4 regions of the Epibacterium sp. ABZ3_068 genome follow, and region 4 is predicted to be linked to each of the others. Evidence: riboswitches for the same ligand, from Rfam matches in the RefSeq annotation. Region 4 holds a riboswitch; each other region holds the start of a gene.
The links. Region 4 has a riboswitch for cobalamin ahead of nrdH (glutaredoxin-like protein NrdH). Riboswitches for the same ligand answer to the same signal wherever they lie in the genome.
Positions count from the first base shown of each region.

Region 1: another riboswitch for cobalamin. It lies ahead of ACXAEW_RS09300 (hypothetical protein); the one in region 4 lies ahead of nrdH (glutaredoxin-like protein NrdH).
Region 2: another riboswitch for cobalamin. It lies ahead of ACXAEW_RS02850 (DUF1636 family protein); the one in region 4 lies ahead of nrdH (glutaredoxin-like protein NrdH).
Region 3: another riboswitch for cobalamin. It lies ahead of ACXAEW_RS01150 (energy-coupling factor ABC transporter permease); the one in region 4 lies ahead of nrdH (glutaredoxin-like protein NrdH).

Region 1 covers NZ_JBSWUV010000001.1:1,930,342-1,937,855, forward strand. The annotation lists gene recR (recombination mediator RecR) at 1-251, opposite strand, end outside; gene ACXAEW_RS09275 (YbaB/EbfC family nucleoid-associated protein) at 424-768, opposite strand; gene ACXAEW_RS09280 (hypothetical protein) at 912-1,283, opposite strand; gene ACXAEW_RS09285 (RidA family protein) at 1,306-1,650, opposite strand; gene ACXAEW_RS09290 (DNA polymerase III subunit gamma/tau) at 1,694-3,517, opposite strand; gene ACXAEW_RS09295 (protein-tyrosine phosphatase family protein) at 3,738-4,280, shown strand; gene ACXAEW_RS09300 (hypothetical protein) at 4,291-4,713, opposite strand; gene ACXAEW_RS09305 (hypothetical protein) at 4,697-4,861, opposite strand; cobalamin riboswitch at 4,819-5,063, opposite strand; RNA gene ffs (signal recognition particle sRNA small type) at 5,149-5,247, opposite strand; gene ACXAEW_RS09315 (5'-nucleotidase C-terminal domain-containing protein) at 5,344-7,188, opposite strand; gene nudC (NAD(+) diphosphatase) at 7,467-7,514, shown strand, end outside.
Region 2 covers NZ_JBSWUV010000001.1:605,505-613,018, reverse strand. The annotation lists gene ACXAEW_RS02870 (class I SAM-dependent methyltransferase) at 153-929, shown strand; gene ACXAEW_RS02865 (FecCD family ABC transporter permease) at 940-1,998, opposite strand; gene ACXAEW_RS02860 (ABC transporter substrate-binding protein) at 2,028-2,963, opposite strand; gene ACXAEW_RS02855 (ABC transporter ATP-binding protein) at 2,960-3,763, opposite strand; gene ACXAEW_RS02850 (DUF1636 family protein) at 3,760-4,164, opposite strand; cobalamin riboswitch at 4,262-4,477, opposite strand; gene ACXAEW_RS02845 (L-2-amino-thiazoline-4-carboxylic acid hydrolase) at 4,693-5,196, shown strand; gene ACXAEW_RS02840 (sugar phosphate isomerase/epimerase family protein) at 5,295-6,134, opposite strand; gene ACXAEW_RS02835 (fatty acid desaturase) at 6,131-7,159, opposite strand; gene ACXAEW_RS02830 (LysR substrate-binding domain-containing protein) at 7,213-7,514, shown strand, end outside.
Region 3 covers NZ_JBSWUV010000001.1:225,596-233,109, reverse strand. The annotation lists gene ACXAEW_RS01175 (hypothetical protein) at 50-229, shown strand; gene ACXAEW_RS01170 (CHAD domain-containing protein) at 238-1,752, shown strand; gene ACXAEW_RS01165 (ParA family protein) at 1,749-2,492, shown strand; gene ACXAEW_RS01160 (CYTH domain-containing protein) at 2,503-2,967, shown strand; gene cobF (precorrin-6A synthase (deacetylating)) at 2,964-3,734, opposite strand; gene ACXAEW_RS01150 (energy-coupling factor ABC transporter permease) at 3,808-4,485, opposite strand; cobalamin riboswitch at 4,518-4,739, opposite strand; gene cobA (uroporphyrinogen-III C-methyltransferase) at 4,834-5,556, opposite strand; gene ACXAEW_RS01140 (cobyrinate a,c-diamide synthase) at 5,553-6,860, opposite strand; gene cobM (precorrin-4 C(11)-methyltransferase) at 6,860-7,514, opposite strand, start outside.
Region 4 covers NZ_JBSWUV010000001.1:1,817,277-1,824,790, forward strand. The annotation lists gene nrdF (class 1b ribonucleoside-diphosphate reductase subunit beta) at 180-1,151, opposite strand; gene nrdE (class 1b ribonucleoside-diphosphate reductase subunit alpha) at 1,164-3,287, opposite strand; gene nrdI (class Ib ribonucleoside-diphosphate reductase assembly flavoprotein NrdI) at 3,269-3,697, opposite strand; gene nrdH (glutaredoxin-like protein NrdH) at 3,699-3,923, opposite strand; cobalamin riboswitch at 4,009-4,200, opposite strand; partial or broken gene ACXAEW_RS08740 (transposase) at 4,578-4,973, opposite strand; gene ACXAEW_RS08745 (flavin reductase family protein) at 5,239-5,727, opposite strand; gene ACXAEW_RS08750 (methionine synthase) at 5,818-6,861, opposite strand; gene ACXAEW_RS08755 (DUF1852 domain-containing protein) at 6,898-7,514, opposite strand, start outside.

The DNA of each region.
Region 1 (7,514 bases), 110 kb from region 4:
AGTTCGCCGTTGGCGCGGCTCTGGTCCTCGCAGATGGTGCAAATTTCACGGGTGCCTACGTTGCCGCAATTCAGACAGCTGCGCGCGCTCTGCGCAACCTCCTGCATGGCCGCCGCCAGAGGAGAGAGCAGCAATTCCCTTTTGCGGATCAGATGTAAAACCGCCCGTCGCGAGGACCGTGGTCCAAGACCCGGCAGTTTCGCCAGAAGGGCGATTAGACGTTCGATTTCTGCTGTGGAGTTCTGGGACACGGGGCTTGGGTCGTCCGGCTGTTGGTGGCTGTCTGTTGCTTATAGGCCAGCAGACCGGGGGCGGCGCAAGGGGAATGTTCGACCTTTGTTTCATCATCCCAACCCTGCGCGTGGCCATGGTTCAGGGCGGCTTCGGGTCATGTCTGTCCCGAAGCCGCTTTGTCGGGAAGGCTTAGAACGGCAGCTTCATATCCGCTGGCAGGCCCAGACCATCGGTGAGCTTCTTCATCTCTTCCTGAGACTTCTCCGCCGCTTTTGTCTGCGCATCCTTGATGGCGGCCAGGATCAGATCTTCCACCACTTCTTTGTCATCGCCGGAGAAGATCGACGGGTCGATGTCCAGCGCGGTCAGCTCTCCCTTGGCGGTGGCGGTTGCCTTGACCAGACCAGCGCCCGCCTCACCAGTGACGGTCACATTGGCGAGATCATCCTGCATCTCCGCCATTTTGGTCTGCATTTCCTGGGCTTTTTTCATCATCCCGGCCATATCGCCGAGCGCACCGAGTCCTTTGAACATCGGGGTCTCCTTTTTTTCTGTGTGGCACTGGGCCATGTCTTGGCCTCTAGATACGGAGCGTCGCGTGTTTCGGCAAGGGGGAGCGCATACAGACGCGGGTAACCGCACGAGATCCTGGTGGCTCGAATTATGAAAACTTCGTCTTAGCCGCGTTTAAGCGCACAGGCGCTGGCTACTATCGCGAGCAGCGCCGTGGTGGCGATGGTCAGATGGGGCGGGCCAATGCAGTCTTCTTGGATGGCAAAGTCGCGAACATCGCTTGGGTCCGGCAGCAGTGCCTCAGAAAGCAGGAGCGCGGTGAGCGCGACCAAAAGCAGGGCAGACACCACCCAAAGCAGGCGCCAGCGGATCAAAGCGCTGATTAGCGTGGCCGCAATACCAAGCCAGACAATTGGTGAAGCAGCGAGATTGATAACCTCGTCGACTGCTGTAACAGGTCCTCCATCCCAGAAGGGCCGCTCCTTATCGCAGACTTCGGCAAATGCGATCGAAGGGAAGGAAATGCCCGCAAGCAAGACCGTTTGCAGGCGCTGAAAATCAGTCACAGGCCGCAGTGACGATCATCTCAACCTTCAGCTCAGGACGGGCCAGTTTTGCTTCGCCACAGGCGCGGGCAGGGGCGTGGCCTTCAGGAACCCAGGCATCCCACACTGCATTCATCTCGGCAAAATCTGCCATATCTGCCAGCCAGATGACCACCTGCAACATCTGCTCTTTTGAGGAGCCTGCCTCCTCCAGAAGGGCCTCGATCCGGCGGATACATTCGCGGGTTTGATCGGCGACGCTGTCGTCTGCATTGCCAACCTGTCCGCACAGGTAGGCGGTGCCATTATGTTTAACGATCTTGCTCATCCGCTGGCCGGTGTGAAGGCGTTCGATCATGGTCGTCTCTCTGGTTCATTAAATGTTAACTTGCTGCAAGCGGCTATTCTTCAAACGGATCCCATTCGTCTTCAACCTCGGGGAGAGCCTCGGCCTGAACTTCGGCTTCCAGCTCTTCCGAGGTGCGAATGCGCTTGATCTTTGCTTTTGGAAAGGCGTCCAGAACAGCCTGCACCAGCGGATGTCCGGTGGCTTTGGCGCGCAGGGCGTTTTCCGCAGCGTCGCGCAGCTCAGCAATGGTTTCTGCGTCACAGCCATCCACAATGGAGACGACCCAGCGATTGCCGGTCCAGTTCTGCAACGCCGTTCCAAGACGTGCGGCCAGGTCGCGCGGGGCAGACGCCGAGGGGGTGAACTCAATCCTCCCCGGCTGATAGGACGAAAGCCGGACACCGCCTTCGACTTCGACCAGAAGTTTCACATCGCGATGTTTGCGGATCAGCTCGACCACATGTTCAAACGTAGGATACCGGGCCAGGGCCAGATTGGTTGCGGGCGCCAGGGCGGCCATCGCGCCAGAGCCTGCTTGCGACAGGGTTGGGCCGCCATTTGGGCTCCCCCCCGGTGCACCTTGCGGCGCGGCTGAGGCGTAAGCCGAAGCCGCGCCCCCCCCGCTTGCCGCAGGCGCGCCCATGCTTTGCATGGGCATCCCGCCACCTGGGCCGCCAGAGGGTGGGGGGGGCGGAGTGTCTTGCAGTTTCCGCAACAACTCTTCCGGGCTGGGCAGATCGGCCACATGGGTCAGGCGGATTACCGCCATCTCTGCCGCCATCATCGCATTGGGTGCCGAGGAGACTTCTTCCAACGCTTTCAACAACATCTGCCACATACGCGTCAGCACCCGCATCGGCAGGGCTTCGGCCATAGCCTGACCCCGCGCGCGCTCGTCCGGGCTGATGGTCGGGTCTTCTGCGGCATCCGGTGTGATTTTAACCACAGAAACCCAATGAGTGATCTCGGCCAGATCGCGCAGCACCGCCAGTGGATCCGCGCCTTCGGCGTATTGTGAGGACAGTTCTGTCAGGGCTGCCGCCGCATCGCCGCGCAGGATCATATCGATCAGGTCCAGAACCCGGCCCCGGTCTGCAAGCCCCAGCATGGCACGGACCTGATCCGCGGTGGTCTCACCCGCGCCGTGTGAAATGGCCTGATCCAACAGCGAGGTTGCATCCCGGGCTGAGCCTTCGGCAGCGCGGGTGATCAGTGCCAGCGCATCTTCCGCAATCTCGGCCCCCTCAGAAGTTGCGATTTTGCGCAAAAGGGCAATCATCACCTCGGGTTCAATCCGACGCAGATCGAACCGCTGGCACCGTGACAGCACCGTGACCGGCACCTTGCGGATTTCAGTGGTGGCAAAGATGAATTTAACGTGGGCCGGCGGCTCTTCCAGCGTTTTCAACAGCGCGTTAAAGGCTGAGGTCGACAGCATGTGCACTTCGTCGATGATATAGATCTTGTAGCGCGCAGAGGCCGCGCGATAGGCGACGCTGTCGATGATTTCGCGGATGTCATTGACACCCGTGCGTGAGGCCGCGTCCATCTCCATCACATCGACATGCCGGCCTTCCATGATCGCCTTGCAATGTTCACAGACGCCGCAGGGTTCTGTTGTGGGCCCCCCGGTGCCGTCGGGGCCGATACAATTCATCCCCTTGGCGATGATCCGCGCGGTAGTGGTCTTGCCGGTACCACGGATGCCGGTCATCACAAAGGCCTGCGCGATCCGGCCCGTTTCAAAGGCGTTTCTGAGGGTGCGCACCATTGCGTCCTGGCCCACCAGATCGGCAAAGGTCTCGGGCCGGTATTTGCGCGCAAGTACCTGATATTTGGGCTGGGTGCCCGCCTCTGCCGCAGGGGTGTCAGTCATAATGCTCCGCCGGATTCGCGTCGTTTGATCATTTGTCACAAACTAGGCAAGCGGGCTGTATTCGTCCACTGCTCATCTGGCGGTGGGATGGCATATTGGCAAACGACCCGGGATCCAGCCGTTTTTATAAGAAAGTTCTAGGTTTATGACATATTCCAGAGTTAGAGTTTAGGGGTGGGAATGGCGGAACTCTAGCCCAGCTGGGGAGGCGCTGATGCGGATGGAACGCACGTCAACACCGGCCAAAGGTTCAGGACCAATTGAACCGGGTCAAAACACGCTGACAATACATGCCCTTTCGGTGGCGAATGGGAACTTGGCCTTGTGCCGATTGCCCGGAGCAACTGGCGATTACTGGGCGGATTTGCAGCACATAAACGATTGGAAACCGGGGCTGGTCCTGTCAATGACCACTACGCCCGAGCATGAAGCCGTGGGCGCGCTGACGCTTGGCTCTGACATTCAAAGCATGGCCAGCCGGTGGTTTCACTTGCCGGTGCCCGATTTCAGCACGCCGCCGCCGGATGTTTTGTTCAAATGGCCCAAGGCCAGCCATGCAGCGCGCAGGGCATTGGTTGGAGGCGGTCGGGTTCTGGTTCATTGCAAGGGCGGATGCGGCCGGTCGGGGATGGCGGTTTTGCGTTTGATGATCGAAGCCGGCGAACAGCCGCATTCAGCGCTGAAACGGCTGCGCGCGATCCGCCCCTGTGCTGTAGAAACGGACGAACAGATGGCCTGGGCCATCGGCGCGCGCAGGGTTTAGGACGCAAATCTCAGCCGGGGCGAGTGGCAGATATCCGCTCCTGCAGCACGTTCTGGGTCTTTGCTTTATGTGGAATGGCCTGCGCAAGCGCCCGTGGCCGCGCCGGGAGAGGGGCAAGTGCAACTGCGTTGGCGCCGTCTTTGCACAGCATGACATCTGCAAACAGGTCCAGATCAGATTGATCCGCGGTGTCCTCTACGTCGCAAAACACCCGAATGCGATAGTGCGATGCCACAAACCGGGCCATGCAGCCCTCGGGGCAGGCGTTCAGCTCGGCCTGCCCGGTCATCTGAAAGTTATCTTCGGTTACACCCTTTGCTGTCGTCATGCTGGCGCTGAGCGCCTTGATCATTCGCATGACAGCCGGGCAGGGGCGGCCCAGTTTCATACAATGTGTCGCCGCACAATCATGCGTTTCATTGGTCCAGATCATCGCGCCCTCCGCGCATTTGGGTCGGGTAATTGGGAACGTAGACCGGGCGTTTTTGCTGTGGTTCAGCCATGCGCAGATCCCGTCCCGGAGCACCCCGCCCGGTTTCGAGTTTCAGTACGGATGGCAGGTCTCCTGACTTGCGGGTCAATGCGTCCCCGAACCTTCCCGGCCAGTGTGATCTCTCACCAAAGGGCCAGTGGTTCATTTCGGGGCAGCTCGCCGCTTACAGTTGCGGGGGCAGTCTCGGACTGGGAGAAACCTTTGCAACGCGCAAAGGGGCTCCGCACCGTGTTCCCTTTTCATCCTGTTCCACAGCAGTGGGCACAAGAACCATCTGCACCATGGCTAGCGGGGGCGGAGGCGAGTCGTCAAACGAAATCTTGTGGTGCGCAATTGCGCTCCGACCACATGCTGATGGGTTTGTGTGCGGAGATAAGGTGAGAGGCTGGACATCGACCCAAGCGGGGCTCGTTGTGGCTGCTTCCTTCCGGACCTGACCAGGTTGGCGAGGCGCTCGCCCGCGCCAACCTCTCGAATCCGGATATAGAGCGCGGATCAAAGAATGACAAGGGGATGACAAAAAACAGGAACAGTTCCGTGCAAAAGAGGGGCTTGCCGCGCGCAGTCAGGTTAGAGCTGCAGGCGCAGTTCCAGAAACCCTTCGGAATTAACGGGTAAGAGTGACACACGGCTGGCAGGCAGCTCGTCCAAATGCTGGGTGGCTGCGGGGCCAGTCAGGGCAATCGCCTGAGTGGCCTGGCCGATCGGGGAGAAATGCCATGGAGAGGGAGCGTTTTCCAAGGGATCCCGGCGCAGATGACCGGCAATATAGTCGCGGATGACGTCCCGCAGATGTACCGGCGGCAATGAGACCTGCGGCGCATATCGGACCATATTGAAATGCCCGCCGCCACTGGCGCGGTAGCTGTTTACAGCCACCAAGAAGCGCTGATCGGGGCGAACGGGGGCTCCGTTCCAGCGCAGGTTGTGAATGCGTCTGGCGGTTGGGTCGACCAAAATTCCGGTTGCGTTGAAGCGTATGGGCTGGGTCAGGTCGATGTCGTACTCCACGCCAAAGATCACATCATAGTTGTGACCAGCGCGTTGATCATTGACCAAAGGGTGGTTCTGGCTGCCTGGGGTGATACGATTAAATATGCCCGAGGACATTTCAAGCCAGTCGGCAAGCTCGGTGCCGGAAATCTCCACTGCGCGCAGCTGATTTGGGAAGACCTGCAAATCGTTTACATGGCGCATGGTCACCGGGCCCGTCGGCACATCGGTGTAATAGCTGGGGCCGGCGCGGGCGCCGAATTTTCCCGGTGCAACCGCCGACAACATGGGTAGGTCCGATGCCGGCGTGCCCTGGATATAGACTCGCAAGGCGGCCGCTTGCGCGCAGGCGGTCAGCTCCAGCGACCGGTCATGTGAGAAAAAGGTGAAAAACGAGTGCAATGGTTGAGAGAGTGTACCAACCGGTTGGTCGAGCCGTTTGCAGGCTTTTTCATGGTCATCCATCAGCGCGTCTCTGAGCGCAGTCTCTTCTTCGACCAGTTCACCGTTACTGAGAGCAACCGCGCGCAGTGAAGCCTGAGCCTCTGTCAGACGCCAACGGTCATCAACCCAGCTCAGTGACAGGTCGATAAGGCCCAAATGGCTGCCAAATGCGCCGGGCATCACCACCGCGCTGTCTTTGGGTTGGGTTTTGTCCGGCAGCGCCAAATGGGTATGGCCCGCAACGATTGCATCGATCTCGGGTAGGGCGCTGAGCGGGTGAAGGGCGTTTTCCATGTTCAAAACAGCGTCATGTTCACCCAGACCCGTATGCGCGAGGGCAACCACCAGATCGCATCCCTGCGCGCGCAGCGACCGGGCGACATCCCTGGCCGCGTTGACCATGTCCTGAACAACAACCCGACCTTCCAGGTAATGGGCGTCCCAGACTACGGTTTGCGGAGGCAAGACCGAAAGCACGCCGATACGGACAGGCGGCTTGTCGGGCATTGCCGGGATCTGTCGTTCCAGAATGGCGCTGTCTTGGAAGGGGAGTTCCAGACCTCTCTGAATTGCGCTCATGTTTGAACAAATTGCAGGGCAGGGCGCATCTTTCAAGAGCCGGCCCAAAGTGGTCAGACCGTAATTGAAATCATGGTTCCCGAGCCCCATCACATCGTAATCGAGAATGCTAAAGGCAGTGATCAGAGGGTGTTTCTGTTTCTCACCCTGCAGGATGTTTTCACCGATCGGAGCGCCCTGAAACCCATCTCCATTGTCCACCAATACCGTGGCGGCGCCCTGTTGGGCCGCTTCGGTACGGGCGTGTTTGATCAAGGTTGCGACACGTGTGAGACCTAAAGCGATGTTCGAATTGTCAGAATAGTAATCATGGGCAATAAGATGGGAATGTAAGTCGGTTGTTGCCATCAGGCGCAACCGGGCCACCGGATTATTCGGAGGCGTTTGCGTTCCTGTCATTTTGCCGTAGCCTGGCGCATTTCTGATTTGCCCGCCCCTGGATTTCTTCGGTGTTCTCACCCATTGAAACAGTGTTTAAAGCATGTGCAAAGTGTAGAATCTTAACAATTCACCATTTTTGGGGGGGTGTCGCAACCATAGGGGGAAGTTTCCGGTAAAATGTTGGCAATGAAACGATTTTTTGCGAAAACTTCGCTGTGGGATAATTTGAATGGGGTTCCAAAAGGTTAAATCGCACCTCAAGAAATTCCAAAAAACAGGCAAGTGATAAAGAGCATATGAAACACGCAGAAACAGTGACCTTTGGTGGCGGCGGGCTGGATAGA
Region 2 (7,514 bases), 1.2 Mb from region 4:
ACGTCATCGGAGCCTTTTGCCGAACACGCATTGTACTGTGATCGATTTGAGGGCCATCCGTGCGTCGCTTCTGGCAAAATGGATATCCCCACATTAGGATGATCGCATGGTGCCATGTTTTGGCCGATAAAACCCACCCTCAGAGAGGCCAAATGAACGCTCCAGATCCAGAACACGCTGTGGAGAAATCCGATCCTTCCGCACCTACGGAGGTTGCTTCACACCCAAGTGAGGTTGTGAACCTGCTGCCGCGCGGCGAGCTTGATGCGCTGGCGATCGCCACTGAAACCGACAAAAGCTCCAAGCGGCATGACTACATGCGGTTTTACGAGAGCCTGCTGACGCCTTACAAAGACCAGTCATTCTCGCTGCTGGAGCTTGGCGTCGGACTGCCCAGCCGGCGTGCGCCCTCTTTGCGCACCTGGAAATCCTTCTTCCCAAAGGCACGTATCGTGGGCGTCGACATCCGCCGTGTCTCAAAGGAGTTTGAGGAAGACCGCATTCATATCGAGATTGGGAACGCCGCCAAACCCCGGTTTCTGAAACGTGTCTTTCGGACCTATCAGCCGTCAATAATCATCGACGATGCCTCGCATTTCTGGTCTCATCAGATCATCGGGTTTCAGACGTTGTTCCCTTTGCTTCCGCCCGGAGGGATCTATATCGTCGAGGACGTGCATACGAGCTTTCTGGCCCAGGAGCAGGGATCGCAATATGCGGATCACGAAGAAAGTTTCTGGAGCTATTTCAACCGTTTGCAGATGGCTACTGTTTGTGCTCAGAACCACGGACCGGAGTTGAGTCAGGCTGAAAATCGTCTGGTTTCCTGGATCGACGCCATGTTCATTACGCGCAAAACCGTCGCCGTTGTAAAACGTCAGGCCCCGCGCCGCAGGGAATGGGTCACCCCCGCACAGGAGACGCTGTAGCCGACGCCGCTTATCCGGCCTTTGCGCGTTTCAAAAGCCAGATGAAGAAACTGCCTCCGACCAGGCCTGTGACGATGCCAATCGGCATATCTTCCGGGGCCATGACGGTGCGGGCGGCAATATCGGCCCAGATCAGGAACAAGGCGCCAAACAGGGCCGACAGTGGAAGGACCCGGCGATAGTCGCCGCCGACCACAAGGCGCACCACATGCGGGATCATCAGGCCGACAAAGCCGATGATCCCGGAAAAGGCGACCAATGTGCCGGTCATCAGCGCCCCCAGGACAAAGATCTGCAGCCGAAAGCGGCGTACAGGAATACCCAAGGTGGCGGCGGTTTCATCGCCAATTGTCATCGCATTCAGATCATCGCTGTGCAGCCAGATCCAGAGACCGCAGGGCAAAAGCACCGCCACCGGATAAATCAGATGTGTCCACTGTGCGAGGCCGAGCCCGCCCAGCATCCAGAATACAACCGTGTGGGCCGCGCGTGGATCGCCCATGAAAATCAGCAGATTACCGCCGGCCATCACAATAAAGGACACGGCAACGCCCACCAGCACCAAACGGTCCGCGCCGGAGGCTTCGGTAAACCTGACAACAGCCAGCACCATCACTGTGGCACCCAATGCCCCGGCAAAAGCCATAAGCGGGACCGTAAGGAGGCCCAGAAACAACCCGGTATGCAACAGCGCAAGGATCGCGCCAAAGGCCGCCCCGGAGGAAATGCCCAAAAGATGCGGATCAGCAAGCGGGTTTCGGGTGACCGCCTGAAGCGCGGCCCCAACCATTGCCAAACCTGCCCCCACCAAGGCCGCCAGCAACGCGCGGGGAAACCGAATGTCCCAGACAATGGCCGCGCGCCCTTTGGACCAGGTTGGTTCAATCAGACCCGGCGTCAGGTGCTCCATCACTACGCCCCAGACGGTGGCGAGAGGTATGGAGACCGCCCCGACCGCAACCGCAAAGCTGACCGACGCCAGAAGTGCCGCACCCCCAATGAGGCCCCAGAAGATGCGGGGAAACCGCAGGCGCGGTTTTTTGGGGGGTAACAGGGTGGCATCGGTCATGAATTCGGGTCTCACTCCGGCAGATCTGCTCACTCTGCCCAAAAGGCAGAGGCGAGCTTTTTGATTGCCTTGATGTTGCGCGGTCCAGGCGTCGCCTCGACATATTCCAGCGTAACAAACCGGTCGTTCTTCACGGCGTCCATATCCGCAAAGGCCGGGTTGTTCATCATGAACGCGCGTTTTTCTTCGGCAGTTACATTGCCATAATTCACAATCACCACAACCTCGGGATTGCGCTCCACCACTTCTTCCCAGGTGACCGTGGCCCAGCTTTTCTCGAAATCATCCATGATGTTGGTGCCGCCGGCGGCTTCGATCAACGCAGTTGGCATGGCGTAACGGCCAGCGGTAAAGGGGCTTTCCTCGCCGCTGTCATAGACAAAAACACGCAGCGGCTCATCACCGGCGTTCAGCGAGGCCGTAAAGGTTTCAAGCTCGGCTTTGTAGCCATCCACCAGGGTCGCCGCCTTGTCCTCGACGTCAAAAATGCGGCCAAGGTTCAGGATGTCGTTATACATGTCATCCATGGAAACCTTGGGTTTGTCACCGATGTGGATGCAGCTTTCGGTCAACTCATATACTTTGATGTCAAATGGATCCAAAGTTTCTGGCGTGACTTCGCCGCCGACTTTCATACCATAATTCCAGCCCGCGAAATAGAAATCCGCATCCGCGCCCAACAGCACCTCTTTGGTGGGGTATTTGGCGCTCAGCTCGGGTAGCTCTTCGATGCCTGCGCGCATATCTTTGTCCAGGGTCTTCCAGCCCGAAATACCAGTGTAGCCCACCATTCTGTCCGCCAGCCCCAGAACCAGCATCATTTCGGTCAGGTTTACGTCGTTGGAGACGGCAGCTTTGGGCGGCGCGTCAAAGCTGACCTGACGGTTGCAGCTATCGACAGTGGTTTCAGCCAGTGCGGCACCGGTCGAGGCAACAAGGGCAAGCAGGGAGATCGTCAATTTCATGGGGTTGGTCCAGTTTTGGATTTGGAAAGGTGGAAGGTGAGATGCGACCGGGCGCTGATTGACAGCCACTCGGCGCGGGCATGTACATCAAAGGCAGTGGACACACGCTCCGAGGACAGCACCTCGGCAGGCGGGCCAAAGGCGATGCTTTGCCCTTGATGCAGCAGAAGAATGTCGTCGCAGACCTCCGCTGCCATATTCAGATCGTGCAAGGAGGTGACAATTGTCATATCCAGTTCGCGGATCAGTTGGAGCACGTCCAGCTGATGGCGGATGTCCAGATGGTTGGTCGGCTCATCCAGAACCAGAACCTGCGGTTCCTGGGCCAGCGCGCGTGCGACCATACAGCGTTGACGTTCTCCGCCGGACAGGGTGCCAAAGGCTCGCGATGCCAGGTGATCCAGATCCAAACGGCACAGGGCGTTTTCCACAGCGGTTGCGCAGCCTTTGCCCGGTACGGCAAATCCCTGGCGATGCGGGATACGTCCCAGCGCCACAACATCGCGCACCGACAGCGCAAAATCTGTAGGTTGCTCCTGTAAAACGGCGGCAATCTTGCGGGCGCAGGATCGCGGGGGCAGGGACCAGATGTCGTCTCCGCCGATTGTGATGCGGCCACGTGTTGGTTTGACCCAACGATAAAGCAGCCTCAGCAAGGTCGTCTTGCCCGCGCCATTTGCGCCGACAACACCCATCACCCGCCTTGGAGCAAGGTGAAACGAGGTCGGATGCAGGATCAAAGGCTGCGCCCGCCCGCTTCCCCAGGAGACATTTTCAATAGTCAGCTCAGCTGCGCTCATGCGGCGGGCTCCGGCTGCTCGGTGGCGGAAAACAACGTGGCCGGCACGCGCGCCAGGGTGGATTTCCGCAGTTTTCCAGGGCGATCAACAGAGGAGCACCAGCCGTCCCCCAAGGTTACATATTGCTGCGCAAAGACAAGGATATCCTGCACGTCCGCGTCCGCGTTCAGATCGCCAAAGAGGTATGTTGCCTTGCCCACGCCATGAAACCCGACGGTGCAGGGATGGTCACATCCTGCCATACAGGCGACGCCTGCGACACCAATGTGGCCTGCAAGGCGTGGATCCTCTGCGATGGCCGTGTGCAAAGCGTCGATCAGCTCAAAGCCCGGCTGGCGTCGGGTTTCCTTGTCTTTGCAACTGATGCAGACCGCAATTCTGCATTGTGTGTTCTCAGCCATTCTGCCCTCCGCAGAACCGGGGGGACGACGAAAACAGGGGATGCGGCAGTGACATGGCCACATCGCACAACTCTTTCGTCCGGACGCCCCGTCCGGGTTTAAAAATATCTGGATGGCAGGTCTCCTGACTCGCGGGTCACTGCGCTCTGTCCCTTCCCGGTCGAAAGCCGACCAGTGGTCCTGACAGAGAGCTCACCGCTCACAGTTGCGGGGGCAGTCACGGATTTGGTGCCTTTTGGCTACGCCGCACCGTGTTCCCTTTTCATCCCGGATTGCCTTGGGCGTCGCGGGAACCATCGTCCCCGTCTCTGCCAATCCCTATTGTCTCTGTCAAGTTTCCCTGCAAACCCCTGAGCTGGAAACAGGCAGCCGGAATGGCCAAAAGGCCCATGAAGCGCTGAGCAGGAGCCGCAACAAAGTCCGGCCAGACCGCAAGGCTGCAGGTCTTCACTGTTAGCGCGGAAGCAGAAAGATTGTCGGCGGCGCTGTTATCGGGTCATGTAAACCCAGCTTTTGAAAGGACGCACCATGACCGACAAAGATGATGCAACAGGATTGGACATCCACAACATTCCGATCCTGTTGCGCCGCAAGATCGAAGCGATGGTCCTGAAACATGTTTTTGACGTGATCAGCGAACGGTCCGGGCGTGACGAAGCCGAAGCGGTTATCGGTGAGGCCTGTTCAAAATCGGCCATCGAGCAGGGGCAGATGATGGCCGACGCCCTGGGACATGTGCCGGACCTCAAGGACTTTGCCGACATTTTGCCCAATTGGACGCGACAGGGCGCTCTTGAGATCGAGCCCTTGACCATGACCAGGGACCAGATGGACTTCAACGTCGTGCGCTGTCGTTATGCGGAAATGTACCAAGAGATGGGGGTAGGTGACATCGGCCACCTCTTATCCTGCAATCGAGATGGCGACTTTTGCATCGGCTATAATCCGGACATTGAAATGACCCGCACACAGACCAAAATGCAGGGCGCCAGCCATTGTGACTTTCGCTACCGTCTCAAGCCGAAGCCATGAGGCACAAGCGATACAGGAAACGAAAGGGTGAAGAAACGACTTCCAAATGCGCCCACCTGTTGGTGCAACGGCAGGAACAGGCAAGAGATAACGACGCGCTATTGACTGAGGTCTGCCCAGATCTGTTCGACCCAGGACTTGATCTGCAGCGCTTCCTCCCAACGGTTTGAAAGCTCAATGCCATCAGGCCCAGTCATCGCGTAATCCGGCGGGCCCAATTCACACAGGAACACACAAGACCCCTCGGGATTGCGGGTTTTCCACCCGTTCAGACCTTCGCGCCAGAAGGCCCTGAACATATCAACCCATTGTTGGTTCTGGGGGAAATCAAGTTGCAATTGCACTTGGCTGCGGCTTGCAACACGCCCTTGAAAACTGTCGGAACGGGCCAGAATACGGCTCATATGTTCTGCGTCGCGTTCACGGATCGGACAGGCCATTTCACGCCCCACCACATAATGAGAGAGATCGGCACACATCCGCATTTCCGGGATCGCATCCAGCAGGCACAATGTGCTGAACAAATCGTTGGTGATACAGTCGCGATGGGTTTCAAACAGGATTGGCATGCCTTCCTGTTCTGACATTTCAATCCAGGCCCGAATAACGGGGATCATGCCGTCCACACTCAGCGGCATGACCTGACCAATGACCACGACAAAGGGCGCGCCAAAGTCCTTGGCCATTTTCAACGTCGGACGCAGCCCTTCGACAGTCTTGGGGAAATCCACCAAAAAGGGAGTCAGACCAGCGCGGGCCATCATCGGTTGGATGCGTTTGACATCCTCAACCGGGGTTGCGCCAAAATCCAGCGCCATGCCTTTGTAACCGGCACCGGCAACCATCTCCACAACCTGCTCATAGGGCAATTTTATGCCGGTCTGGTCATGAGGCTGCATCGCCCAGAGCGACGTATAAACATCCAGCGTTTGGTTCATTCCGCTTCCACCCGCATGCTGCGACCATTGACCGGCACCACCCAGACCTCATTCATCGGATATTGGCTTTCATCTTTCTGGCTGAGTTTTTTGATCACTTCGATCTGAAACTCAAACCACCCCATCCGCCAGACTTCACCGCCGATTTTCGCTTCGATTTTTTCGTTCAGCTCGCGCAGTTTCCAAAACGGCACCGAGGGGAATGTATGATGCGCAGTGTGATAAGGCATCTGCCAGCAGAGCCAGCGCATCAGCGCATTTGTCCGGGTGCTGCGGGTATTTTCCAGAATGTTGTCTTCGTGGCTCAACCCCAGGTGTTCAATGGTGTTTTGCAGCTGATGAACCGGCTTTGTCAGAACCATCGGGATGATCCAGAACGTCGCCCAGGCCCAGTTTCCAAAAGCGACCGACACAGCAATGACCAGCACATAAAGTGCAAGGTGAATTCGGCTTTCACGGATGATCATCGCTTCTTCATCTGCGCGGATATAGGGTTCGATGATGATACCTCGGGCGCGACGCACAGTTCCAACAACGCGGTTGCGCCAATAGGTTACGCCGCTCAGCCACAACAGATAAGTCGTGAGCGTGTATGGCTCACGAACCAGTTCACCGTCGCGCTCCCAGTCCTGTGTCCACTTGTGGTGGGCAAAATGCATCACCTGATCATAATCGCGCGGGAAGATCATCACAAACCCGATCAATCTGCCCCAGATCTCATTGACCCGCTTTGTCGCAAAAACCGTACCGTGTGACAGCTCATGCTGGCCCGCGTAGAGGAAATTCAAAAGCACACCCAGCACAAAACCGGTCAAGATGACCCAGTAGCTCCCCAGTGCCTGCGCGTGCAAAATGGCCATCATAGCAATCGCGCCGATGTGGCTTAGGATCTGCATCCAGCCCCGAAGGTCTGAGCGCGCATTCAGTTCGCGTAGCTCAGCAGGTTCAAGCAGTTTGCGGCGGGAGAAGCTGGCTTCCATGGCATGGCCCTCAGGTTGGATCTTGATCCTTACTTGACTACCCATTTAAAATTTGCAGGTCTAATGATTATATCTCCGGTAAATGATGAGATTCTTGCATGAATTTGCCTCCAATATCCGCGCTGACCGTATTGGACGCGCTGGCGCGTACCGGATCCGTCAAAGAGGCCGCACGGGTCTCCAACCTCAGCCAAAGCGCGGTCAGCCATAAACTGAAGGCGCTGGAAACGCAGTTGGGCTTTGACCTGACCACTGCAAAAGGGCGGGGCGTGGTGCTCACGCCGGAGGCCCGCAGATATGTTGCGGCCATCCGTCCGGCGCTTGCCATACTGCACGAGGCCCACAGTGGGCTGGAGCAGGCAAAAGGGCGTCTGGAAATTGCAGTTACATCCGGGTTCGC
Region 3 (7,514 bases), 1.6 Mb from region 4:
GACTTCCGACAAGTGCGCTGTCATCATGACGTCATGAGGGAGTGCATTCATGGCAAAAGATAAACAAGACAAATCCTCTGACGGCGACAAGAAAAATACGTCACTCCGTCTGGAACGCAAAACTCTAAAAGCGTTGAAAATCCGCGCCATCGAGGAAGACACCAGTGTTCAAAAGATCATTGAACGGCTGGTCGAAGACTACCTGGCTGTTAACAAAAAGAAAAATTGAGCAAGGACATGTCCAACCAACTATTTTCTTGCCCCAAGGCCCTCCCCCTGACAGCCTGGTCGGATATGGCGCCGGGGCTTGTGGCGCAAAGCGGAGAAGAAATCGAAGCCTCCACTTTTGTGGCTCTGGATTGTTTTGACCAGAGCATACGCGGGTTGGGCCGTATGCTGATTGAAAGCGACGGCGAGCTGATCCTGATCGAGCAAGACGGCCGGCTTTTGCGCCAGCCTGCTGAACGGCCGGGCAATTTCGTTGCCGATCTGGCTGACGGCCCGGTCAAAGCGCATCTTTCTGATATGTCCCCATTACGCTGCCTGTTGAATTTGGGTGAGGGAAAAATCACTGATCAGCAGTTTAGGTTGGTGGACGACGAGGAAAAGACCCACCTGCGCGTGAATGAGCTTCGCTTTTCAGTTGATGAGAAGAATGTGAGCCTTCTGGCGCTGACCCCGGTGCGTGGTTACGGGAAAGCGCAAAAACAGGTTGCAAAAGGTCTGTCGGACTTTGGCGCAACGGGAGTTGCTCCGGGTGAAATTGTCTCGGTTCTTTTCCCGGATCTCGTGCCTTATGTTGCCAAGCCCAAACTGGTTTTTGGCAGTGACACCTCGGCATTTGTGGCGGCCAATCGGATCATTGCCTCCTATCTTGCCGTAGCCCGGCAAAACGAGCCCGGCACCATTGCGGATTTCGATACAGAATTCCTGCACGATTACCGGGTTGCCCTACGCAAAATCAGATCCGTTCTGAGCCTCTTTAAGGGTGTCTATGGCGAGGCCGCGACCACCGATCTTAAACAACGGTTTTCTGATCTGATGGCTCCAACCGGGCCGCTTCGGGATTTGGATGTCTACCTGCTCGAACAGGATCTCTATTTCGACATGCTTCCGGAAAACTTGCACGAAGGTCTGCGCCTGATGTTTGCCACTTTTAAGGCGGATCGCGCTGCGGTGCTGGCCAGCGTTGTCAAACGTTTGAAGAGTGTGGCCTATAACCGAGAAATGGCAGATCTGCAGGCGATGTTTGAAGCGCCTGGAGTGGTTGTCCAAGGGCCGCTTGGCGGGTTGGCTGTTGGGGATTATGCACAAAAGCTCATTTGGAAGCGCTACCGCAATGTCTGCAAAACTGCGGCCAAGATCGACGACACAACACCCGATGAGGATGTGCACGAGCTACGGATTTCTTGCAAAAAACTTCGGTATCTGATCGAGTTTTTTGCCCCTCAGTTCGACGCCGCGGAAATCAAGGCGATTGTGAAACCGCTGAAACGGCTGCAGGACAACCTGGGCCTGTTCAACGATTATTCGGTACAGCAGGAATCTCTGCAGGAATTGATTGAATCCGGCCGTCTGAAAGGGCGCACCGCCTTGATGGCGGCGCAAAGCATCGGCGCGCTGATCTCCATCCTGCATGGGCGACAATTGGAAGAACGCGCCCGTGTTGTGCAGAGCTTTGCACAGTTTGACAGTCCGGAAACCCGTCAGAAGTTTCGTACATTATTTCATGAGAGAGGGGCGCAGTCATGAAGATTATCGCTTGTTACAGCAACAAGGGTGGCGTGGGAAAAACCGCCTCGGCTGTGAACTTGGCCTATGCCTATGCGCAATCGGGAGCGCGCACGCTGTTGTGTGATCTGGACCCGCAAGGGGCATCGGGTTTCTACTTCCGGGTTAAACCTTCGAAGAAACTCAAGGAGGGGAAGTTCTTTGAGGACGTGGAGCGGTTTACCAAAGCTATCCGGGGCAGCGATTACGAAAACCTGGATATCTTGCCGGCGAACCTCACCTTCCGGGATTTTGACATTTTTCTGTCCCGAATGAAAAACAGCCGGTCGCGGCTGAAGAAAGCACTGAAGGGTGTTGACGGTGACTATGATGTGATCCTGTTGGATTGCCCGCCGAACCTTTCGGTTTTATCCGAGGCCGTGTTCAAGGCGGCTGATCACATTGTGGTGCCGGTTATCCCCTCTACCCTGACAGAGCGAACCTTTGCGCAGTTGGTGGAATTCTTTGACGAACAGGGGTTGAACGCCAAAAAGCTGAAACCCTTCTTTTCGATGGTGCAAGCGCGCAAAACTCTGCATGCGGACACCATCGAACGCATGCGCAAGTCTTACAAAGGCAAGTTCATGCAGACGCATTTGCCGTTTTCCACAGATGTCGAAAAAATGGGCGTGCACCGTGAGCCAACGCTGGCATTTGCCGGCAACCGTCCGGCCGCAAAAGCCTATAGATCGCTTTGGCAGGAACTGGACAAGCAGACCTGAGGAGGGCGCGATGCAAGAGATAGAACGAAAGTTTCTGGTGCGGGATTTGCCCGATTTGACCGAGGCAAAGCGGACAGAAATACGCCAAGGCTATATCACTCATCCTTCTGATGCTGTGGAAATGCGGCTGCGCCAGAAGAACGCTGCGTTTGTGATGACGTTCAAATCCGGCGAGGGCACCGTAAGAACCGAGCGTGAGGCCGCCATCACCCAGGAACAGTTCGACACCTTCTGGCCGGAAACCGAAGGGCGGCGGGTGGAAAAGATACGCTGGAGCGCTTCTTTTGCAGATGGGCTGATCTATGAGCTGGATGTGTTCGAAGGCACCCTGGACGGGTTGGTTCTGATCGAGGTGGAATTTGATACTCTGGAGGCTGCAGAAGCCTTTGAGCCGCCAGAGTGGTTTGGCGCGGATGTGACCGACGACAAACGGTATAAGAACAAGAATATGGCGGTGAACGGTCTTCCTGTTTAAGGCATGGCTTTGCGCAACAAATAGATGTCCATGAGCCAACCATGCTCGGCCCGTGCTTCGGTACGGGTCGTTTTTATTTTTTCGGACATTTCTGACAACGGCCCTGCAATCGAGATTTCATTCTCCATCCCCGCATAGGCGGTCCACCAGATTGTTATCCCATCCTGTGGCAAAGTCTGAAAGGAACATTGCCCGTCCAGCATGATGATCAGCGTGTCGGCCGAAGGAGGCCAGCCGTGATCGCGCAGCTGTCGGCCGGTGGTGATGGTCACAGCTTCGTTGATCTGGTTGAGGGGTTCCACATGCGCAGCAGTCAGCGCCTGGATCGACGTGATGCCTGGGATCACATGCACCGCTATATTGCCCCTGGATGTCAGCCGGTCTGCGATCCGCATGGTGCTGTCATACAGGGAAGGATCTCCCCAGACAAGGAAGCCAACAGAGCCGCCTTTTGGTAGGTGCTGCGTGATATTCAGCCACCAAAGATCAGCAATCGCGTCATGCCAATCGTCGACTCTTGTGCGATAATCCTGGGTTTTTTCATCACGGGCCGGCAGGTCAAATTCTACAATCTGTGGGCCGGGTGCCTTGATCACTTCGGAACAGATGGCCTGGCGCAGGGCGGCCAGATCGTCTTTGCCCGCGCCTTTGTTTGGTATCAGGATCAGATCAACCGCGTTCAGCGCCTCAACGGCTTGCAAGGTCAGATGCTTGGGGTTGCCGGTTCCGATGCCAACAAGAGAAAGCGTGAACTGTGCTGCGGTCATAAGGGGCTCCAAAATGAAACACGGCCCCTGTGATGGGGCCGTGCGATCAAAAGGTCAACGGGTCAGGCAGCGATCAGGCTGCGTTGAACAGGCGTGGTGTGACCAGACCAGCGCGTTCCAGGCCACGCAGAGATTTGGCTGCGAACAAAACGGCCAAATCCGCAATCGGTTCGATCAGGACAACCAGCATATAGGCTGCACCGAAAGAGAAGACAGAAGCGAGGTTTTCAGCACCAAAGCCCTGACCGTAGAAAGCCCAGAAGGCCACCCATGCAACAACGCCGCCCTGATATGCGGTCGACAGGGCCAGAGCCTGCGAATACTTCAGGTCAACATAGGCGGTATTCGGGGCAATGATCCGGGTCGCCAGCGCGTGCAGGGCAAACAGGGGCACAAGAAGGGTTGTCAGGTTGATTGCGTATTGCGGTAGATCGATGGGTGCAAAGAACACGCCCTGGATCAGCAGACCCGCCGCCAGACCAAAAGCGGCCGGAGCAGCACCGAGGATGAGGAACAGGGTTGAGCCGAGAATAAAGTGGACTTCGGACACTCCAACCGGGAAATGCGGCAAGAGTTCAAAGAACACAAACACGCCCACAGTAGCGATCAGCGCACGCACGGCGTAGGACACGATATTGGTTTTCTTCAGATCGGCAAAAGTCTCTTTTGCCGCGTAGGTGACTGCGCCAGCAGCTGTTACATAAGACAGCGCAATTTTCGCACCATCAACGATACCTGGTTCGATATGCATTATATTCTCCATACCGCCATCCCCGGCGGCTCAAGTTATGTCGTGGTATGGCCGGTCTCCTGACTTGTGGCTCAAGCGCGCAGTTTGCCCTTCCCGAAGAGTTCCCTTCAGTGGTGATGCAAACCCGCTCGCCACACACAGTCGCGGGGGCGGTTGAGGCTTTGGGTGCCGCGATTGGGTCCACCCGTCCTCATTCCCGTTTCAGCCCACAACGCTTGGCGTTGGAATTGGGCACCATATCCAGTTCATCTGCCATCTGACGTCGAAAAAGGTCAAGCTCGAATCTGCCAGTTGGGCGCAATTTTGCGACAAAAGTCGGGTGATGGATGTAATAAAATTACACGCGATTTATGGGGCTTCGGCCAGCGGACCATAGAGGATCAGGACCGGGGCCTGTGTCTCCAGTTTTGGCAAAAGGTCCGGTAAAGTGCCAAGTTTTTCGCGCCGCAGCTCCTGTTCGGGCGTAGAGACCCCGGTTGCCAGAAGGGCTGGAGTTTCGGGCGACATCCCGTGCTCCAGCAACTGCCCAGCCAGTGCCGCAAAGGTGCGTTTGCCCATATAGACCACAGTTGTGGCCTCCGGATCGGCCAGCGCCGCCATGTTCATCTCTTCGGGCAAGGCACCGTTTGCACTGTGACCTGTGATGTATTGCAGGCGACGCGCTGTCATTCGTCGTGTTAACGGGATGCTGGCCGCCGCTGCCGCGGCAGACGCCGCTGTGACGCCGGGTATGATTTCAAAGGCGATACCGGCAGCGCGCAGGGCGGTGATTTCTTCTTCAAGACGGCCAAAAATTCCGGCATCTCCCGATTTGAGACGCACCACATTTGCACCGGATTTGGCGTAGTCCACCAGAAGGCGGCTCACGTGGTCTTGCTTCGGTGAGGGGCGCCCTGCACGTTTGCCCACGCCCACCAGATCCGCGTCCTTGGAGGCGTGACCCAGAATGGGGCCGGAAGACAGGTCGTCAAACAGGATGGCGTCCGCCGCCTCAAGCCGCTTCACGGCCTTGACGGTTAGCAGTTCTGGGTCGCCTGGGCCAGAAGAGACAAAAGAGACAAAGCCGGTCATGCCTTTTCTCCGGTGATCAGATGGAAGAAGGTACCGGTCACGTGGCCTTTGATCGATCCGGTTTCTGGCACCGGATTGCCATCGGCGTCAAACACATTTGCCAAAGGTGCGTCGGGTTCGTCCAGAATGCTCGAGTAGTGGAACTCGTGGCCGCGTAATGCGGTTTCGGCCGCAAAACCCGGCATGGGACTCTGCAAAACAGCGCGGCGATAGCCAAGATGAAATCTGCGTTTTTCGTATGAGGTCACAAGCCCCAAAAGCCCGGCCATCTGGTGGCGGTTACCTTCCTTGTCAATCAAAGCTTCCCCAAGCGCCATATAGCCACCGCATTCACCATGGACTGGTTTTGATGCCGCGTGTTTCTGGAGGCCCTTACGGAATATCTCTGCTGCAGCCAGCGTGCCCCCATGCAGTTCCGGGTAGCCACCCGGAAGCCAAACAAGGTCGGCGTCTGCTGCAGGCGCTTCGTTGGCCAGAGGCGAAAATGGTAGGATCTCGGCGCCGGCCTGTCGCCAGCCTTCCAACAGATGTGGATAGGTAAAGGAAAATGCCGCATCGCGTGCCAGCGCAATGCGTTGGGCCGGAGGTGTCGGAAGCGGCGCAGCTGGGGCATCGGGGCCGGCGAGGGCTGCGGCTTTGATTGCGTCCAGATCTACGTTGGAGCGCAGAAAACTGGCGTAGCCTGCGATGGCACTTTCCAGGTCCGGATGCTCAACGGCCTGAATCAAACCCAGATGCCGTTCTGGCAGGGCTAGGTCACCACGACGGGGCAGGGAGCCGAGCACTTTTACGCCTGCACGTTCCATGCCGAGCCGCGTCAGGCGTTCGTGCCGGGGGCTGGCAACCCGGTTCAGGATGACCCCGGCAAAAGGCAGATCCGGGTCGTAGGCTTTGAACCCCAGCGCGGTTGCTGCGGCGGATTGGGCCTGACCGCCCACATCAATCACCAACACAACCGGCCAGCCCATTCGTTTTGCTGTTTCGGCGGAGGAGCCAAAACCGCTTTGTCCGCGTGTGGCCACCCCGTCAAACAGCCCCATGGAGCCTTCGGCAACGCAGATGTCCGCGCCTTTGGCCTGGGTTGCAATGGCATTCAGCAACCCGTCGTCCATCGCCCATGTATCAAGGTTGAAGGAGGCCCGTTTGGCGGCAGCGAGGTGAAACGCCGGGTCGATATAATCCGGGCCACTCTTGAATGGCTGCACCGTCAGACCATCCTCAGCCAAGGCGCGCAGAAGGCCCAGCATCACTGTTGTCTTGCCGGTGCCAGAAGATGGGGCGGAGATCAGGATACCTTTGGCCATTATTCAGTTCCTTCCGGAAAGCGCGGGTCCGTGCCCACCGGGCGGTACCGGCGGTCATAGTCGCCGGCATAAAGGCAGCTTTCGTCGAACTCTTCTGCGCCGATGGCGCGCCCCACGAGGATCAGCGCTGTGCGGCCCCGTTCGCCTTGGGTCGCGTCCTCAAGTGTTTCGAGTGTGGCCTTGACGATGCGCTGATCCGGCCATGTCGCACGCCAGATTACGGCCACCGGACAGTCCGCGCCATAATGCGGTGTGAGGTGGGCTATTACATCTTCGAGCACATGAACGCTGAGGTGAATGGCCAGGGTTGCGCCGGTCTTGCCGAAATTTTCCAGCGTCTCGCCGTCCGGCATCGCCGAGGCGCGGCCGGAGGTTCGGGTTAGAACCAAAGACTGGGCAACTCCCGGTAAGGTCAGTTCGGCCCCCAATGCTGCCGCAGCTGCGGCAAAAGACGGCACCCCGGGCGTTACGTCATAGGGAATGCCTTCTGCGCGCAGGCGGCGCAGCTGTTCGCCCATTGCTGACCAGACCGAAAGATCTCCGGAATGGAGACGGGCAATGTCATGGCCTGCTGAATGGGCGGATTTGATCTCATCAATGATTTCATCAAGTGACATCGGAGCAGTGTTCACAATCCGAGCGCCCGCCGGGCAG
Region 4 (7,514 bases):
AGCAACGCCCGACACGACGACACAAACTCGGTTTGTGGTTCTTCGCACAGTTCAGAGACCTCCTCTTCGCAATCGCCAAGCAGATTTGTCTGCGTGTCGTGGGACAGCCGGTTGAACAACCAATCGCACGCCAAGCGCTCTGTACCAATCACGCACGATGCAAAGCCTGCCGTTGGACGTTAGAAATCCCAGTCTTCGTCTTCCGTCGCAACGGCCTTGCCGATCACATAAGACGAGCCGGAGCCAGAGAAGAAATCATGGTTCTCGCTATCCGGGCTGAGCGCCGCCAAGATCGCCGGGTTCACCTCAGACACTTCTGGTGGGAACAGTGCCTCAAAGCCTAGGTTTTGCAGGGCCTTGTTTGCGTTGTAGTGCAAGAAGACCTTCACGTCCTCAGTTAGCCCAAGCTCGTCATAGAGCTCTTCGGTATATTCGTTTTCAATGCCGTACAGCTCAAACATCAGTGAAAAGGCATAGTCTTTCAGTTCTGCCTGTTTTACTTCCTCCAGTTTCTCAATCCCTCGCTGGAATTTGTAACCGATGTAATAGCCATGCACAGCCTCATCGCGGATAATCAGGCGGACAAGGTCAGCGGTGTTGGTCAGCTTGGCACGGCTTGACCAATACATCGGCAGGTAGAAGCCGGAGTAGAATAGGAAGCTTTCCAGAAACACGCTGGCGATTTTGCGCTTCAGTGGGTCGTTGCCCGGCGCGTAGGTGTCGAGAATGGTTCGCGCCTTGGCCTGCAAGTGCGGATTTTCTTCGGACCAGCGGAAGGCTTCGTCGATTTCTTTAGTGGAGCATAGCGTCGAGAAGATCGAAGAATAGCTTCGCGCGTGCACAGCTTCCATAAAAGCGATGTTGGTCAACACAGCCTCTTCATGCGGTGTGACAGCGTCGGGCATCAGCGACGGCGCACCAACGGTGTTCTGGATAGTGTCCAGCAGCGTTAGGCCGGTAAAAACACGGATGGTAAGCTGCTTTTCCTGATCGGTCAGAGTCGCCCAGCTTGGGATATCGTTGGAAAGCGGCACCTTCTCCGGCAGCCAAAAGTTTACGGTCAGGCGGTTCCAGACCTCTAGGTCCTTCTCATCGTCCATCCGGTTCCAGTTGATCGCGCGGGTGATCTGGGTCTCAGTCAGGTCTTTCATGTTTCTCTCCGATCACAGCGAGCAGGATACGCAGCCCTGAACCTCGGTGCCCTCTAGGGCTTCCTGGCGCAGGCGCACGTAGTAGACGGTCTTGATGCCCTTCTTCCAAGCATAGATCTGGGCTTTGTTTATGTCGCGGGTTGTGGCCTCTGCCGGGAAGAACAAGGTCAGCGACAGGCCCTGATCCACATGCTCGGTGGCCGCCGCATAAGTGTCGATCAGAGCCTCGGGGCCGATCTCATAGGCGTCACGGTAGTATTCCAGATTCTCATTGTTCATGAAGGCGGCAGGGTAGTAGACGCGGCCGATCTTACCTTCTTTACGGATCTCGATCTTGGACACGATCGGGTGAATCGAGGAGGTCGAGTTGTTGATATAGGAGATCGAACCGGTCGGCGGCACAGCTTGAAGGTTGCGGTTGAACAACCCGTGTTTCATCACATCGGCTTTCAAAACCGCCCAATCCTCCCGCGTTGGAAGGTCAACACCGTCAAACAGCATTTTGACGGTTTCGCTTTCGGGCAACCAGTCGCGGTCGGTGTATTTGTCAAAGAACACGCCAGAGGCATAGTTGGAACACTCAAAGCCCTTAAAGCTTGTGCCACGTTCCTTGGCAAGGTCACAGGACGTTCGGATCGCATGATAGGCCACAGCAGCAAAATAGACCGACGTGAATTCCACACCTTCAGCGCTGCCATAGTGCACCCGTTCCCGAGCCAGGTAGCCATGCAGATTCATCTGCCCAAGACCAATGGCGTGACTGTCATCATTGCCTTTGCGCACAGATGGCACAGAGTCGATAGCCGACATTTCAGAAACCGCGGTCAGCGCGCGGATCGCAGCACCCACGGTGCGGCCAAGGTCGTTGCCATCCATTGTTTTGGCGATGTTCAGCGAGCCAAGGTTACAGGAAATATCACTGCCCATTTTGGCATAGCTGAGATCATCATTGAACTCAGACGCCTCGTTTACCTGCAGGATTTCGGAACACAGGTTGGACATGTTGATCCGGCCCGCAATCGGGTTCATCCGGTTCACCGTGTCCTCAAACATCACGTAAGGGTAACCACTCTCAAACTGGATTTCGGCGATTGTCTGGAAGAACTCGCGCGCGTTCACCTTGGATTTACGAATGCGTTTATCGTCGACCATTTCCTCATATTTCTCGGTGACCGAGATCTCGGAAAACGGCACGCCATAAACCTTTTCCACATCATGCGGAGAGAACAGATACATCTCCGCGTTTTTCTTGGCCAACTCAAAGGTGATGTCCGGGATCACGACGCCAAGCGACAGGGTTTTGATGCGAATTTTCTCATCTGCGTTTTCACGCTTGGTATCGAGAAAGCGCATGATGTCTGGGTGGTGGGCGTTCAGATAGACCGCACCGGCCCCCTGACGTGCGCCGAGCTGATTGGCGTAGGAGAAGCTGTCTTCGAGCAGCTTCATGACCGGGATCACTCCAGACGATTGATTTTCAATGCCTTTGATCGGAGCGCCGTGTTCGCGGATGTTGGTCAACAACAGCGCCACACCGCCACCACGCTTGGATAGTTGCAGCGCCGAGTTGATGCCTCGGCCGATGCTTTCCATGTTGTCTTCCAGCCGTAGTAGGAAGCAGGAAATCAACTCCCCACGTGAGGCTTTGCCAGCGTTCAGGAAAGTCGGTGTCGCAGGTTGGAAACGGCCTTCAAGAATTTCCTCCATAAAGGACATCGCCAGCGCTTCGTCGCCACGCGCCAATGTCAGAGATGTCATCACGACGCGGTCTTCATAGCGTTCTAGAAACCGCTGCCCGTCACGGGTTTTGAGCGTGTAGGATGTGTAATACTTGAACGCTCCAAGGAAGGTCGGGAAGCGGAACTTCTTTGCATACGCCTCATCCCAGATCTTGCGCATGAAGCTCTTGGAGTACTGATCCAACACCGCCTCTTCATAGTAGCCTTCGCTGACAAGATAGCCGAGCTTTTCCTCCAACGAGTGGAAGAACACTGTGTTCTGGTTGACGTGCTGCAGGAAATACTGGCGCGCCGCCATGCGGTCAGCGTCAAATCGGATTTTGCCGTCCCCGTCATAAAGGTTCAGCATCGCGTTCAAAGCGTGATAGTCCAAAGTGCTCAGCTCACGGTCGAGCATAGGTTGCCCCCCAATTTTCGCAGCCCGTCTGTGACGCGGGCGATATCCGTTTCAGTGCCTGCCAGCTCCAAAGTGTAGAGCAGCGGCACGTTGCATTTTTCAGAGATGATGCGGCCCGCAAGCGCGTAGGTCGTACCGAAGTTTCGATTGCCTGTACCGATCACGCCACAAATGTGCCTGCGCCGCCGCAGGTCATTGAGAAACCGGATCACCGGTTTGGGCACCGCTCCTCTGCCTTGTCCATCCGCATAGGTCGGACACACCAAAACAAAAGGCACATCCACCGTCGGCAGCGGCGCTTCCGGCTCTATCGCGATGCGCATAGAAACCCAACCGAGCCGCGTCACAAAGCGGTGTGTGTTGCCAGAAGCGGACGAGAAATAGACAAGTGCCGGATCGCGGCCCGCCACGTTAGGAGGCCAAACGGGCAATCATGTCTGGGCGGAAGCCAGACCAATGTGCTCCGTTGGCTTCCACTACCGGGGCTTGGCGATAGCCCAGTTCAGTCACACGGGTCAGCGCGGAGGTATCTTCGGTCAAATCCACTACATCGTAGCTGATGCCTTTAGCATCTAGTGCACGTGTTGTGGCAGTGCATTGTACGCAAGCGGGTTTGGAATAAACGATGATGCTCATCTGTCCTCTTTCTGTTTTCTGTTGTCAAAGTCGAGGACACAGTGCAGGACAAACCCATTGCACGCCCCCGAACCCTCCGTTCGTGGTCTTTTTTGTGCTGACGGCAGGTCTCCTGACTCGCGGATCTATGCTTGGCTGGCCTTCCCGAAAGCAGCACTTTCAGTGGCGTGTTCAACCTTGCTCACCGCTTACAGTTGCGGGGGCAGTGCCGGATTTTCACCGGCTTCCCTCTTAGCCTTCGAGTAGAATCGAAGGAACCGAAGCAACACCATATTGGGTATATAGGAAGGCCACCGTCAACATATAGGTTTGGGTTGACATTTTCTTTTTTAACCCCGGAAGGCAGCCAAAGCTACACAGAGAACGGAACTGGGTACATTGCTTGTGAAACAATCGAGTGCAAAAAACTGATTTGGGATCGTTTCGACCAAATTGCAGCCCGTAATTTTAGACACATCGCACATGGCTTAGTCGAATTCGAAACGGTAGGGCTTTCAACAGAGTCTTCATGTGATACGGGTAAACAACTCTAGGCGAAGCAACCGTTCGCGCAGGCCGCAGCGAAGGGTTTCGCTTTCAGTTGATTCTGTGGAAAAACAACGTGTTGCTGGCGCAGAAAATAGCGTTTCAAACAAAGCGCGAGTACCTTTCTGATCAGGCTTTGCGCGTTTGCTGCGGTGCAGGAAAGATCTTCGCCAGTTTGCGGAGGTTTTGGGCGGTGGCGGCGAGGAGGAATTCATCGTTTGCGCCGCATGGACCGCGCAATCGGAGCCGCCCCAACCCGAGGATGCGTTTGAGGTGGGCAAAGAGCATTTCCACCTTCTTTCGTAGTCGCATCGAGATCGCATATTGCTTTGTTTTGGCAATGTCGCGGGCGACCTGACGGGCATCTTCGTATTCTTCGTGAGTGATCTTGCGTGCGTCGGCGGTGGGACAGCACTTGGCTTTGGATGGGCAGGCCTGACAGGTCAGCTTAAGGGCGCGATATCGCGAGACAGCTTTGCCGGTTGGGCCCCGGTTCGGGTCAGAGTAGTTGCGGCAAAACTGTTTATGCAACGTAGAAATCTGCGGGTGCATTGTCTGGCGTGGCGCAGTGCGGCTTTGAACTTGGCCATTTATGGTAGATGCAGCTAGACAAGAGGACAAATTCTCAGGCCGCAGGACTGAGCTGCCGTTCGCCTTAAAGATGACAATGGCTTTCGTCAGCCTCAAGCGAGCTTTTCGCCTTGTTCATTGGCGTAGAAAGGGAACCTGAGATCGGTGTCGATGCCGAGATAGAATATGCCACAGATCGAACGTGGCACCCGGCCAAATATCAGCGAAAATCTCCAAAGTCCCCGGCGTGATAAACCAATGGCCGCGCGGCTTGATCGCATCTCAAATGGGTAACAGCCCCAAGAAAAATCGTATGATCCCCGGCATCCCATTCATTGGCTATATCCGCACTTAAAACAGCTGATGCACCGCGTAAAGTGGCAAGGCCCTCCGCGTCCTCAAAGAGGTTTTCCATTTGACTGTAGGTTTGTCCTGCAAAATGCAAAGCATGTTGCCGCATATCATGGCTAAGGATGTTCACGGCGAACCGGCCAGATCCCCGAAGCTTTTCACGCAGCTTTGACCGCTTGGAGAGCGAAATGGCGATCAATGGCGGATCGAGAGACACGGACATAAACGCGCTGACGGTTGCGCCGTGTACACCGTCCAACGTGCGCGTGGTGACGACGGTCACACCGGTTGCAAAACGCCCGCAACAGTCGCGAAATGCACGTGGATTAATGGAGCGAGGAGTGGGAACGTCATACATTGTGCATACTTTTGACAGGTCGGGGAGATGCGCTTGCCTACGTGGGGTGGCAAGCGTGTTTTTCTGAAGGGGCGGCTTGGCTGGGCGCACTTAGGCGGCGGCCGAGTGGCCCGCGAGTTCTTTGCGGATGATCTCCGCTCCTGCACCTAAGGCGTACAGCTTGCCTTTGGCAACATCGCGAGGCAGCGGTGCCATGCCGCAGTTCGTACAGGGGTAAAGCTTGTCCGCATCCACGTATTTCAATGCATCGCGCAGGGTGCCTGCAACCTCTTCGGGGGACTCTATGGTGTGGGTGGCCACATCCACAGCGCCCACCATAACCTTCTTGCCCCGGAGCAATGCGATCAACTCCAGCGGAACATGGGAGTTATGACACTCCAGAGAAATCAGATCGAGCGTGGATTTCTGGAGGTTCGGGAAAATTTCCTCATACTCACGCCACTCGGATCCAAGCGTCTTTTTCCAATCGGTATTGGCCTTAATACCATAGCCATAACAGATATGCGCAGCGGTTTCGCATGTGAGCCCTTCACTGGCGCGCTCTAAGGCGGCAATGCCCCAATCATTGGCCTCGTCAAAGAACACATTAAACGCGGGCTCATCAAACTGAACGATATTGACACCGGCTGCCTCCAGCTCGCGCGCTTCCTCGTTGAGGATAACAGCAAATTCCATCGCCAGCTTTTCGCGGCTTTTGTAGTGCTCATCATAGAGGGTGTCCACCATGGTCAGCGGCCCTGGAAGCGCCCACTTGATTGGGGCATCCGTCAGCGACCGCAGGTATTTCACGTCGTCGACAAACACCGGCGTGTCGCGAGATACCGCGCCCACCACCGTTGGCACGCTGGCGTCATAGCGGTCGCGGATGCGCACGGTTTTGCGCTCGTTCATGTCCACGCCGGTGAGGTGCTCGATAAAGGTTGTCACAAAGTGCTGACGGGTTTGCTCGCCATCACTAACGATATTGATCCCGGCGCGTTGTTGTTCCTCAAGTATCAGACGCAGCGCGTCCTTTTTGCCTTCGACAAGCGCGTCGCCTTCCAGCTTCCAAGGGGACCAGAGTGTTTGTGGTTCGCTGAGCCAAGCGGGTTTGGGAAGGCTGCCTGCGGTGGAAGTGGGGAGAAGATTGGACATGATAGATTACCTCGTGCGTTTCGTATGTTTATGCGCTTATTGAGCCGCAAATTGTGCGGACCATGCGTCCAGTGCGGCGCGGTGGGGCTTGATGAAATAGGTTTCGGCAAATTTGCCCTGTTCAATCGCCAGTCCAGTGCGTTCTTCCCGATCGTAAACCACCTGTGTGAGGGAGAAATCCTGATGGCAGAGGCTCGGCCGAAAGCACTGCCCGGCAACAGAGTTCGCATTGTAAATCTCGGGCCGGTAGATCTTTTGGAAGGCTTCCATTGTGCTCAGCGTACTGATCAGCTCCAGATTGGTGTAATCATTCAGCAGATCGCCGATAAAATAGAACGCAAAGGGCGCCACGCTCTCAGGCGGCATAAAGTAGCGCACCTTGAGGCCCATTTTCTGAAAATACTGTTCCGTCAAAGAAACGGTATCGGGCGCGTATTCCACGCCCAGAACAGGGTGGGTATTGGCCGTGCGGGTATAGGTCTTATTGTCTGACACGCTCAGACAGATCACCGGAGTCTTACCGAAATGAGCTTTGTAGGTATCAGACGACACGAAAGCCTTGAAGATCTGGCCATGCAGGTCGCCAAAATCATCCGGCACGCTGAAGCCACTTTTGCCTGCATTGTATTCGCGCAGGCGGATGCTGAAATCAT